2 regions of the Arthrobacter sp. CAN_A214 genome follow, and region 2 is predicted to be linked to the other one. Evidence: riboswitches for the same ligand, from Rfam matches in the RefSeq annotation. Region 2 holds a riboswitch; the other holds the start of a gene.
The links. A riboswitch is a leader RNA that binds a small molecule or an ion and turns the genes downstream of it on or off. The one in region 2 is predicted to bind thiamine pyrophosphate.

Region 1: another riboswitch for thiamine pyrophosphate. It lies ahead of IWX65_RS13515 (ECF transporter S component); the one in region 2 lies ahead of thiO (glycine oxidase ThiO).

The regions. Positions count from the first base shown of each region.
Region 1 is NZ_JADOUU010000018.1:16,641-22,307, reverse strand. Features, by position in the region: gene IWX65_RS13530 (tripartite tricarboxylate transporter TctB family protein) at 1-415, shown strand, start outside; gene IWX65_RS13525 (tripartite tricarboxylate transporter permease) at 451-2,025, shown strand; gene IWX65_RS13520 (MFS transporter) at 2,137-3,360, shown strand; TPP riboswitch at 3,422-3,552, shown strand; gene IWX65_RS13515 (ECF transporter S component) at 3,615-4,220, shown strand; gene IWX65_RS13510 (ABC transporter ATP-binding protein) at 4,217-5,667, shown strand, end outside.
Region 2 is NZ_JADOUU010000029.1:15,263-20,929, forward strand. Features, by position in the region: gene IWX65_RS17900 (PDDEXK nuclease domain-containing protein) at 1-90, opposite strand, end outside; gene IWX65_RS17905 (DUF1016 N-terminal domain-containing protein) at 63-407, opposite strand; gene IWX65_RS15280 (hypothetical protein) at 668-1,231, opposite strand; gene thiE (thiamine phosphate synthase) at 2,253-2,906, opposite strand; TPP riboswitch at 2,998-3,130, shown strand; gene thiO (glycine oxidase ThiO) at 3,122-4,381, shown strand; gene thiS (sulfur carrier protein ThiS) at 4,378-4,614, shown strand; gene IWX65_RS15300 (thiazole synthase) at 4,619-5,395, shown strand; partial or broken gene IWX65_RS15305 (biotin transporter BioY) at 5,629-5,667, shown strand, end outside.

The sequences.
Region 1 (5,667 bases), on a different contig from region 2:
GATGGAGGCTACGACGACGTCGGGCCGCATCGGGGCAGGGTTCTTCCCGAGGATCATCGGCGGCTCGGCAGCGGTGCTGACCCTGATCGCGCTGGTGCAGAGTATGCGTGCCGGCTCCGGCGAGGACGACGACACCGTCGACCTCGAGGAGGACATGGGGGAGGGCGACCTCGGTCACCATCCGAAAGCCATGATCATCACGATCGCCCTGACGATGGCCTTCGTGGCGACCCTCACCACCCTGGGTGCGATCATCTCCGGCGTCATCTTCATGTTTGCGCTGCTGTGGTTCCTGAACCGGACCCACCTGGTGACGAATATCGTGCTCAGCCTCGGCCTGCCCCTGGCGATGTACCTCCTCTTCCAAACATTCCTCAATTCGGGTTTGCCCGAGGGAATCCTTCCGCGCTTCTAGCAGCGGAATCCGACTCGGCTCGAAGGAGAGTTAGCTTGGACGTCTTCAATAACCTCGCTGGGGGGATTGTTTCGATCCTGACCCTGCAGAACATTCTGCTACTGGGGGCTGGGGTCACCCTGGGTATGATCGTCGGCGTCATGCCCGGCCTCGGTCCATCGGCGGGCCTCGCGATCCTGCTGCCGCTGACCTTCGGGCTGGACCCCACCGGCGCGATCGTGATGATGGCCGCCGTGTACTACGGATCGATGTACGGCGGCACGATCACCTCGGTCCTGATCAATACCCCGGGCGAGTCGGCGACCGTCGCCAGTACCTTCGACGGTTATCCGCTGGCGAAACAAGGCCGGGCGGGGCCCGCGCTGATCATGGCCGCCATCGCTTCCTTCATCGCGGGCACGATTGGTGCGGTCCTGATCAGTTTCTTCGCGCCGAGCGTCGCGTCGGTCGCCCGCACCTTCGGTCCGCCCGAACTGTTCCTGATCGTCGTCGTAGGACTGCTGACGCTCATCGTCATCGTCGGAAAGAATCGCCTTCTCGGTGTGATCTCGGCACTCATCGGGTTCGCCCTGGCAACCGTCGGCATCGATGTCGGAATCGGCGCACAGCGCTACACCTTCGGCTCCACCGAACTCATCAACGGAATCGACTTCATCCCGGTGGCCATCGGGCTGTTCGGTGTGGGGGAGATCCTTCATGCCATGTGGCGCGGTGGGCACCTCGAGAAACTCGATTATCAGAAGATCTCGCTCCGAGGCAAGGGTTTCTGGCCCACACGGGCTGACTTCAAGGAATCCAATGGCGCGATGCTGCGCGGCTCCTTCCTCGGTTTCTTCACCGGAACCGCGCCCGGCGCCGGGGCGACCGTTGCCTCGCTCATGTCCTACAACGTCGAGAAATCGATTTCGAAGACGCCCGAGCGTTTCGGCAAGGGTGCCATGGCGGGACTGGCCGGACCGGAGGCAGCCAACAACGGTGCTTCCGCCGGTGCAATGGTGCCGCTGCTGACCCTCGGCATACCGGGATCATCGTCGACGGCGGTCCTCCTGGCCGCATTCCTGATGTGGGGCCTGCAGCCGGGCCCGTTGCTGATGGAACAAAACCCCGAATTCGCCTGGGGACTGATTGCCAGCATGTATCTCGGCAACGTGATGCTCCTGCTGATCAACATCTTCATGATTCCGACGTTCGCCAACGTCGCGAGGGTGCCGTTCCGTGTGCTCGCTCCCGCAATCATCCTCATCTGCGCACTCGGCACCTACACCATCCACGGCAGCATCCTCGAAGTGTGGATCATGCTCGCCTGCGGCGTGCTCGGGTTCTTCATGCGCCGTTACGGCTTCTCTCCGGCCGCCCTCGTTATCGCGCTGGTCCTCGGACCTCTTGCAGAGGAGACGCTGCGCCAGACAATGATCATCTCGGGCGGCAGCTTCGGGATTTTCTTCGAACGTGCAACGTCGATGTGGCTGCTGGCAGTCATGGTCCTCCTCGTCGCCGTTCCGCTCCTGAGTCCCTGGATCAAGCAGATCGTCAATGTCCGGGTTCGGGACGTCGGAAGGCGCCGCCGTGAGCAGCGGCGCGCTGATGAGAAGAATGATGTGAACTCCTGACCCTTTGACTGCTCGCCCCGCACGGAGCGAGCGGTCAAAGCCACATTGCAACACCGGAAGTGAACAAAAGGAAGCGGGTGTAAGCGCCGGCGCCACTGGAGGAGCATCACTATGGCACGAGCCGCGCGGCCGGGACGATGGCTTTGGATGCTCGTAGCGGCAGCCATCCTCAGCCAGGGCTCCTTGAACCTGGCCCGGTTGCTGATCTCCTACAAGGCCCTGGCACTGGGAGGCGACGCCGTCGCCATCGGATTCATCTCGGCCGCCTTCGCGATCCTGCCTGCAGTTGTCGCCATCTCGCTCGGCCGGTTGTCGGACAGGACCGCCTGGTTGCGGCCGCTGATCGCCACTGGATTGCTGACCCTCACCGTCAGTTGCCTGCTGCTATCCGGTTCGGCTTCACTGCTGCTCGTGGCTGTCGGTAGCGCCGGGCTGGGATTGGGCCATCTCGCCTTCGCCATCGCGGCGCAGTCCATGATCGCCAAGCGATCCGATCCCGACTCGATGGATGCCGGCTTCGGTTGGTTCACCGCTGGATTCGCCCTGGGCCAGATGGTGGGCCCGCTCCTCGCCGGCGGGCTTCTCAGCAACCGAGGCGCTACCACCGTCGCGGGCCGTCTCGCGGACATCGACCAAGCCCTGTTGCTTGCCGGACTGCTGGCCCTGATCGCCGTCCCACTGATCCTGGTGAGGATTGGAAGCCGTGGAATGGCCGGCACCGCGGTCAAGGGAGCTGCAACCCTGGACGTGAAGGACTCGGTCGGCATGATCCTCGGACGCCCCGGGGTGAAGTCCAACATGCTGGCAAGCCTGGCTCTCCTGACCACCATGGACATTCTCATCGCGTTCCTGCCGCTGATCGCCGAGCAGCAAGGTGTCCCTCCGCTGGTCGTGGGTCTGCTGCTCGCCCTCCGCGCCGCGGCCACCATTCTGTCCCGCATGCTGTTGACCGTCCTCCTGCGTCGATGGAGCCGGAACCAGCTGGTGTTGGCGAGCCTTTTCGGTGCGGCACTCGGCCTGGTCGTGCTGCCGTACGTGCTCGAGAACATCTGGATTGCTGCCGCGTCCCAGATTCTGGTCGGCTTCTTCCTCGGCCTCGGCCAGCCCCTGACCATGGCATTGATATCCCGGGCCGTGAGGGAAGAATCACGGGGGGCGGCCCTCGCCATCCGACTGCTGGGCAATCGGATCGGCCAAATCGTCCTGCCGGCGGCAGCGGGACTCGCGGCAGCTCCGCTGGGACCGAGCGGCGCCATCTGGATGACCTGCTTCGTGCTGGGTGCCGCGGGCGCAGTCAAGGGTATCGGCGACCGCCGTCCCCCTCCACCGGGATGAACAGAGCGACATCCGCGGTACTGGAAGCCCCTGCGGTGTAGGATCGTAACGCTTCACCAAACACATACGACAGGGGAGCGCCGTTCCGTCGCAGCCAGTGCTGCCGGAGCCGGGCGCTGAGAGTGCGGACAGCCGCAGACCCTCGAACCTGATCCGGTTAGTACCGGCGAAGGGAGTCGAGTTCTCAGAGTGTTTCTAGGAAGACCCTTCCCTGGAATACCCTCCCCTCCTGTACCTCAGGAGGATTCTGCATCATGGCAACAACGGCCCCCAAAGGCACTCAAACCCGCAGCCTCGAATGGCGCGTCGTCGACATCGTGGTGGCCTCGGTCATCGCGGTGGCAGTCGGCGTCGTCTTCTTCGCCTGGTCCGCGGGCTACTCGCTCATCAGCGGCATCACCGCCGCGTTCCCGCCGCTCGGAGGCCTGTACGTGGGCGGCTGGCTCATTGCAGGCGTCCTTGGCGGGCTCATCATCCGCAAGCCCGGTGCCGCTCTCTACTGCGAAGTCCTTGCAGCAGTAGTGTCGATGGCCCTCGGCACGCAGTGGGGTCTCCTCGTGGTCATCTCCGGCGCTATCCAGGGCCTCGGCGCCGAACTCGTGTTCCTGCTCTTCCTCTATCGACGCTGGAACCTGGGCGTCGCGCTCCTCGCAGGGCTCGGCGCCGGTATTGCCCTGGCGATCAGCGAGAACATCCTGTACAACTCGCTTTGGGCCATCGACTGGCAGCTCCTCTACCTGCTTTTCGCTTCCATTTCCGGCGTCGTCATCGCGGGCCTGCTGTCCTGGCTCGCGATGCGGGGGCTCGCCAAAACGGGAGTGCTCTCCTCCTTCGCCGCGGGTCGCACGGCCGACGTGTGACCCAGCACACCACGGCGCCCGTTGCCGTCACCGCCCGGAACTGGGGGTGGCGGCATGCGGGCCGCAGCCGCTTCGCGGTGAGGGGAATCGACCTCGAAGTCGAGCCCGGCGAGCGGATCCTGCTCCTCGGCGCATCCGGTGCCGGCAAGTCCACGCTCCTTTCCGCTCTGGCCGGTGTGCTGGGGAACGACGACGAGGGTGAACAGGAGGGCACCCTCCTCCTCGACGGCGGCAGTCCCGCCTCCCAGCGCGGCCGAGCCGGATTGGTGCTGCAGGATCCCGATTCGCAGGTCGTCCTTGCGAGGGTGGGCGATGAAGTGGCCTTCGGAGCCGAGAACCTTTCGGTTCCGCGCGCGGACATCTGGGAACGCGTGCACCGCGCGCTCGACGACGTCGGGCTGAATGTTCCGCTCGACCGCTCCACCTCGGCGCTGTCCGGCGGGCAGAAGCAGCGTCTCGCGCTTGCATCGGTCCTGGCCATGCAGCCGGGCCTCCTGCTGCTCGACGAACCGACGGCCAACCTCGATCCGCAGGGCGTGATCGACGTGCGCAACGCCGTTGTCCGGGTGCTTGACCGGGTTCCGGCGACGCTCGTTGTGGTCGAACACCGCGTTGAGGTGTGGGCGGGCGTTGTCGACCGCGTGGTGGTGCTTGCCGCCGACGGCGGAATCCTCGCGGACGGCACCCCGGAGGAGATTCTCGGCAAGGAAGCCGCCCGCTGCAGCCTTGCCGAGGCTGGAGTCTGGGTGCCGGGTCGGAGACCGGCGGTGGAAGGCCCGCGGCCCGGCGCCGGCGGGGAGGTACTGCTGTCCTCGGCCAACCTCGCGGTGGCACGGACGAAGCGGGGACCGGAGGTTCTTGCGGGCGTGGACGTCGAGTTGCGTGCCGCATCGGCCCTCAGCATCGTAGGCCCCAATGGAGCAGGAAAATCGACGCTTGCCCTCACCCTGGCGGGGCTCCTGAAACCCCGCCGGGGAGAAGTCACGGCAGGTACGTCGCTCGCCCGCGGAGCGGGACCCGATCCTTCGAAGTGGCGGTCGGCGGAGCTGGTGCAGCGCATCGGCACCGTTTTCCAGGAACCCGAGCACCAGTTCCTCACCTCCACCGTGGCGGATGAGCTGGAGTTCGGGCCGCGCCGCGTGGCCCGCGAACCGGAGGCTTCCTTCCGCCCCCGTATCGCAGAGCTCGCCGGAAGACTCCGTCTCGATCATCTCCGCGCGGCGAATCCCTTCACCCTGTCCGGTGGGGAGAAACGGCGGCTGTCAGTGGCCACCATGCTCGCCACCAGCCCCGACATCCTGGTGCTCGATGAGCCGACGTTCGGACAGGATGCAGGAACCTGGGCGGAGCTCGTCGGTCTGCTGCGGGAACTGGTCAGCGAGGGCGGCTGCGTCGTCTCGGTCACCCACGACACCGACTTCACTGAAGCGCTCGGCAACCGCGTCCT
Region 2 (5,667 bases):
CCCGTATTCCACGGCGGCCGAGGCGTACCAGTGACGGCTTTCAGCGTTATCTAGCTTGTCGATCAGGACCATGATGTGACCCCATGGCAATTTCCCAGCAGTCTGCTGGGAAATTGGCTGCTCGTCCTGCCAGGCAGCCGCACATGTACTGCAAATTGCTTGGGAAAAAGGTCCTTCATCTGCGGAAACTCCGCACGAAGATCCGCAGCCAACTGCTTGACGACGCCGGTTCCCCACCCTTGACGTACCTGCTGGGCGAGGATTTCATTCCCGATATTCCAGTACAGCTCGATCAGCTGAGTATTAACAGTCCGCTGCACCCGGAACTGGGCATCACGAACTCGACGCTTCAAAGCATCAAGCGTCGAGGCGTAACCATCGGGTAGAACGACATCGGTACGGACCATGGAACCATTCTCCCGGCGCGCCCCTCCCCCGGACGAATCTGCCCTGCACCAGTCCCCTCCCGAAGCTCAGAATCTACTGCCAGCACCAAACATCTTCCAACCGGCTCGGAGCTGACGAAATGGGCCGTTATCGGCGTTTTCTCGGCTCATCCCCCTGTCGGCTGTTGATCGGCATCGACCATCTATGAGCGTGTGACGGGGCAGTAGAAATCTGCAGGGACACGGGCGTTCATAGGGCGGCCGATCAGTCCGTTGACTGCTTAGTCATTGCCGAGTGAAGCTCCATCAAGGATCGGAGGAAATCCCGGAATGGGAATCGCATCGTACCCCCAGTTCAGGACAGTCCATCGGCCCTCGTTGAGGTTCATCACGAGAGGATAGGCCTCGAGAAATTCATCGGGCTCCCATACCCCGCTCGTTGACGGAAGTGGGTGAACATAGAGAAGTTCGGTATCCGGGGCTACTGCCCGCAGGTTCGCTCCGATGCCAGCCACGTCAGGGTCAAGCGGAAACGCTTCGCGCGTTTCACGCAGCATCACTCCAGCAAAAGGATCCCATAGCTCATGGTTACCACCAGTGCTCGAAGCCAGAGCATGCGCGGTTCTCTCAGGATCATGACCGCTAGCGATTAATTTCTCCCGGTTCGCTTCGACCCACGCCTGCGCCCAGCACAAGCAAAGGATCGGGTGCATGTCCCCCCAAGCCTGTCTCAGGTCACCGCGATAAACAGCGCTCAGGAACTTGAAGGCAGCGATGGCGACCTCGGCCTGAGCCGCAGCTTCCTCACTCCCCTGTTCGGGAAAACTGTTTTCGCCCGGAATCATACCTCTAAGTATGTCCTCCGAAAAGAATGCCAAGGAACGCTCACAGCTCCAGTAGAGGCCCTCATACAGACAATATGCGTGTCCTCGGGTGATGGCATCCTCTGTGGCTTGAAAAACGGCGCCAGCGGGCGCGTGTCAGCGATGGGGCGTCGCTCGGACTTCGCTGAGCTTTGGAAGCTATCACCCGACACTCCTTCGTCATAGCCCGCGGAGCCGCGGGTACAGCGGCATCAGATTGCAATACAAGACCTGTAATATCCATCACCACACTCAGCCACGCCACCAGTTCTACTCGCTGTGGTGGGTCATCCACCTGTGGACGGGTGGAGCCCTTGCGGTTCAGCTCAAGGCCGTCCATCTGTGGGTGAGCCACAGCATTGCATGCTGCAAGGTACAGGGACTCCAGTTTGCTGAAGGTACATCCCGAGCCATTGGAACGCCCCAACGAACGCTTCTTCCCCACTGCTGCCTGAACTCACGATTCACAGGAGCGTCATATGCGCTGTTACCGGTTCTTTCCGAGTACTGGGGCTCCGCTGTTCGTAATTGGTTTCTGCTTCACCCGTTTGACCTGGAGCAGGGGTTGGCGGATGAAATTGATGCTGTCCTGTTGGTGGAATAGGCGGCGTCCCTCTCCCTTGATCTGTACCCAGAGCACGCTGTGATCATCGGTTATAGCGTCAATATGTCCGGGTACCTAGTTACCTTTGGCAACCTCCACGATGACAGGATCACCTTTTTCTAATTCGTGCCAGTGCGGGTTGTGGGAGCTCAGTGGTACATCGTTAATGTCGCCAGCTGGCTCGTCGCCCCGGTTTTTCAATGTGCGTAACATGGCCTGCTCCTCCCTGCGCCTTAGGACTTATCAGTTTTCCGGCCTGGTTCCCCATCTTGCACTGAAGGGATGACCGCCCGGTTAACCAAGGCCCAACCCACACCACAGCTCGAAACTGTCCTACTAATGGTGTATGCCGATTTAGCAGGGTGAGGGCTGGTGGGCCCGAACATTGGCATACCGAGGTTAGCTGAGCGGCGGGAGCGCTGATTTGAGGGACTTGGCGGCAGAGGACGGGTCGTCGGCTTCCGTGATGGCTCGTACAACGACGACTCTGCGGGCCCCGGCTTCGACGACCTGTTCGATGGTGGTGTGATCGATGCCGCCGATGGCAAACCAGGCACGTGGGGAACCGGTTTCGGTCAAAAGTGCCGTGGCATAACGTACTAGTTCCAGCCCGGCAGGAGCACGTCCGGGTTTCGTGGGTGTGGCCCAGATAGGGCCGGTGCAGAAGTAATCCAGTGCGTTGGTGGACATGGCAGCGATGACTTGGGCTGGGGAATGGGTGGATAAACCGATGATCGGTTCAGTGCCCAGCAGTTGCCGGGCGGCAGGTACTGGTAGATCTTTTTGTCCTACATGGAAGACCGGTGCGCCGCTGAGCCGGGCGATGTCGGCCCTGTCATTGGCGGAGAATAGTTTGCCGTGTCGTTTCGCCGCCGCGCGGAGAACCTCAAGACAGGCGAGTTCCTCGGCTGCTTCGATGTTCTTGTCGCGGAGTTGGATGATGTCCACGCCTCCGGTGTATGCGGCGTCGATGAAATTGGCGAAATCGCCCTTTTCCTTCCGTGAATCCGTGCACAGGTACAGCTGCGCTGATGCGAGTTTCTGCCGGTGCAGGGGGCCCGTACTGACCGTTAAGGACGTTTCACCATCGGACGGGTTCAGTTGGAAGGGTGAACATCCGCAACAGAAGCCATACGGCCTAGACTAATAGCTCCACGGGAGCCTCATTCCGGCAGTGCCACCATGCTGACGGTCGACAGGGCTGAGAGGGCGTTTGACGCCGACCGTATGAACCTGAACCGGTTGATCCCGGCGTAGGAAGGACTCTTATGACGTTGCACAACCCGGACCGCGCCGCGCATACCGCCATTGTCGGTGGCGGAATCATAGGACTGGCCATTGCCTGGGAGGTCAGCCGTCGCGGCCACCGTGTCACGCTGATTGATTCCGCGCCCGCTTCCGGAGCTACCCGTGCTGCGGCCGGAATGCTGGCCCCGGTCAGTGAACTTCATTATCAGGAAGAATCCCTACTGGACCTGACGCTGCCCTCGGCCCGGGCTTACCAGCAGTTCACCATGGAGCTGGAAGCCGCCTCCGGGGTTGGAACCGGCTACCAGCGGACGCAGACACTAATAGCCGGCATCGATCCAGCCGACCGGCAAGCCCTGACCGACCTGCGCTCAGTCCAGTCAGGTCTTGGGCTCAAGGTTGAGGAACTCACCACCCGTCAGGCTCGGCGTCTGGAGCCGCTGCTCGGCCCGCAACTGACAAGCGCGTTCCTGGTTCCCGAGGATCATCAGGTGGATCCGCGGGCTATGGCCGCTGCCCTCCAAGCAGCACTGGCGCAACAGCCAACAGCGCGCACGGTGCCGGTTCCGGCCACCGCACTTATCCATGATGATGCCGCTGACCGTACTGCTGTGACCGGTGTCCTGCTGGAGGACGGGGAGCGGATTGACGCTGATGAGGTCATTCTGGCCAACGGGCTCGGTACGGCAAACATTGCAGGTCTACCGGCAGGGCTGCGGCTGGCGTTACGTCCGGTGTACGGGGATATTCTGCGATTGCGCGTACCCGAACACCTCAGACCGCTGACAACCTCCACGGTCCGCGGACTGGTCCACGGATCCCCGATATATGTGGTGCCCCGTCAGGAAGGAACGGTGGTGATAGGTGCCACCCAGCGAGAGAACGGATCCGCCGGACTTTCCGCAGGCGGGGTTTACGAGTTGCTACGGGATGCCCAGACGCTGATCCCTGCCGTCGCGGAGTTGGAACTGCTCGAAGCCCTCTGCCGCCCCCGACCTGGAACCCCTGACAACGCTCCCCTGCTCGGCCGGTGTAGAAACCCGGACGGCTCCGGGGTACGCGGACTGGTTATTGCCTCCGGCTTCTTCCGGCACGGGGTGCTGTTGGCACCGATCACCGCACGCCTCTGCGCAGACCTGATCAGCCAAAACATACCGGAGGTCGACATCGAGCGATTTCGGCCCGACCGGTTCAGTGACCCCGGGCACCTTCCTGGAACGTCCCGTCACGATGCTTTCCGCCACAACACTTCTCCTGACGAAGTAAGGACCGCAACATGAGCTACACACTGAACGGACAGGCCCGGAACACGGTATCGGTTTCCACCCTCAAACACTTGATTGCTGAGCTGACCGGCCGTGAGCTGACCGATACCGGGCAACCAGTCGACAAGAAACAGCTGGGGGTAGCCGTCGCCGTCAACGCCGAGGTCGTACCCCGCAACCAGTGGGCCGAGATAACCATCCACGACGGTGACGACGTCGAAATTCTTACCGCCGTCCAAGGAGGATAAAAACATGACTGACAACGACACGTTAACCATTGACGGGGTAGCGTTTACCTCCCGGCTGATCATGGGAACTAGCGGAGCCCCGAGCCTGGAAAATCTCGGCGCGGCACTGGCAGCATCGGGAACGGAACTGACAACCGTGGCACTGCGGCGATACACCCCCGAGACGGGTGGTTCCCTGTTCGAACTACTCAACGAGCAGGGAATCCGAATCTTGCCGAACACGGCAGGATGTTTTACTGCCCGAGAGGCGGTCATGACCGCCGAAATGGCGCGAGAGGCACTGGAAACGGACTGGATAAAACTGGAAGTCATCGCCGATGAACAGACCCTGCTACCCGATGCACTGGAACTCATCGAGGCCACCGAAACACTGGTCAACAAAGGCTTCAAGGTCTTTGCATACACCAACGACGATCCCGTCCTGGCCCGACGACTGGAACAACTCGGAGCAGCAGCCGTCATGCCACTGGGATCACCCATCGGCACAGGACTAGGCATCCTGAACCCCCACAACATCGAACTCATCGCCTCACGGGCAACAGTTCCGGTAGTACTCGACGCCGGAATCGGCACCGCCTCCGACGCCGCCCTGGCGATGGAATTGGGCTGCGACGCGGTCCTACTCGCCACAGCAGTCACCAGAGCACAAGAACCGATAAAAATGGCGACAGCCTTCAAACACGCCGTGACCGCCGGCAGGCTTGCCTCACAAGCCGGCCGGATACCCAAACGCACCCATGCACAAGCCTCCTCCCCCGCCGAAGGCCGCCCCGACTTCTAACAACTCATGCGCAGTTATCGGCGCATAGCGCCGGGGAAGTTGCAGACTTCAGTATCAACTCAGGCCTCCGGTACCTTTCCGGTATACCTGTGCCCGTCGCCGCATGACACCAAGCGTCTTCAGCTAGGTGAGGGATAACGGCTTTCCTATATTTGATATGACAATCCGCGGCCGTTGGAGCGGTTACCTGTGACCGGGATTTCCAATAGGCCATTTCTGAACAAAGGATTCCTGTGCCACGCAACCTTGCTTCCGGCCAGCAGACCGAGCCC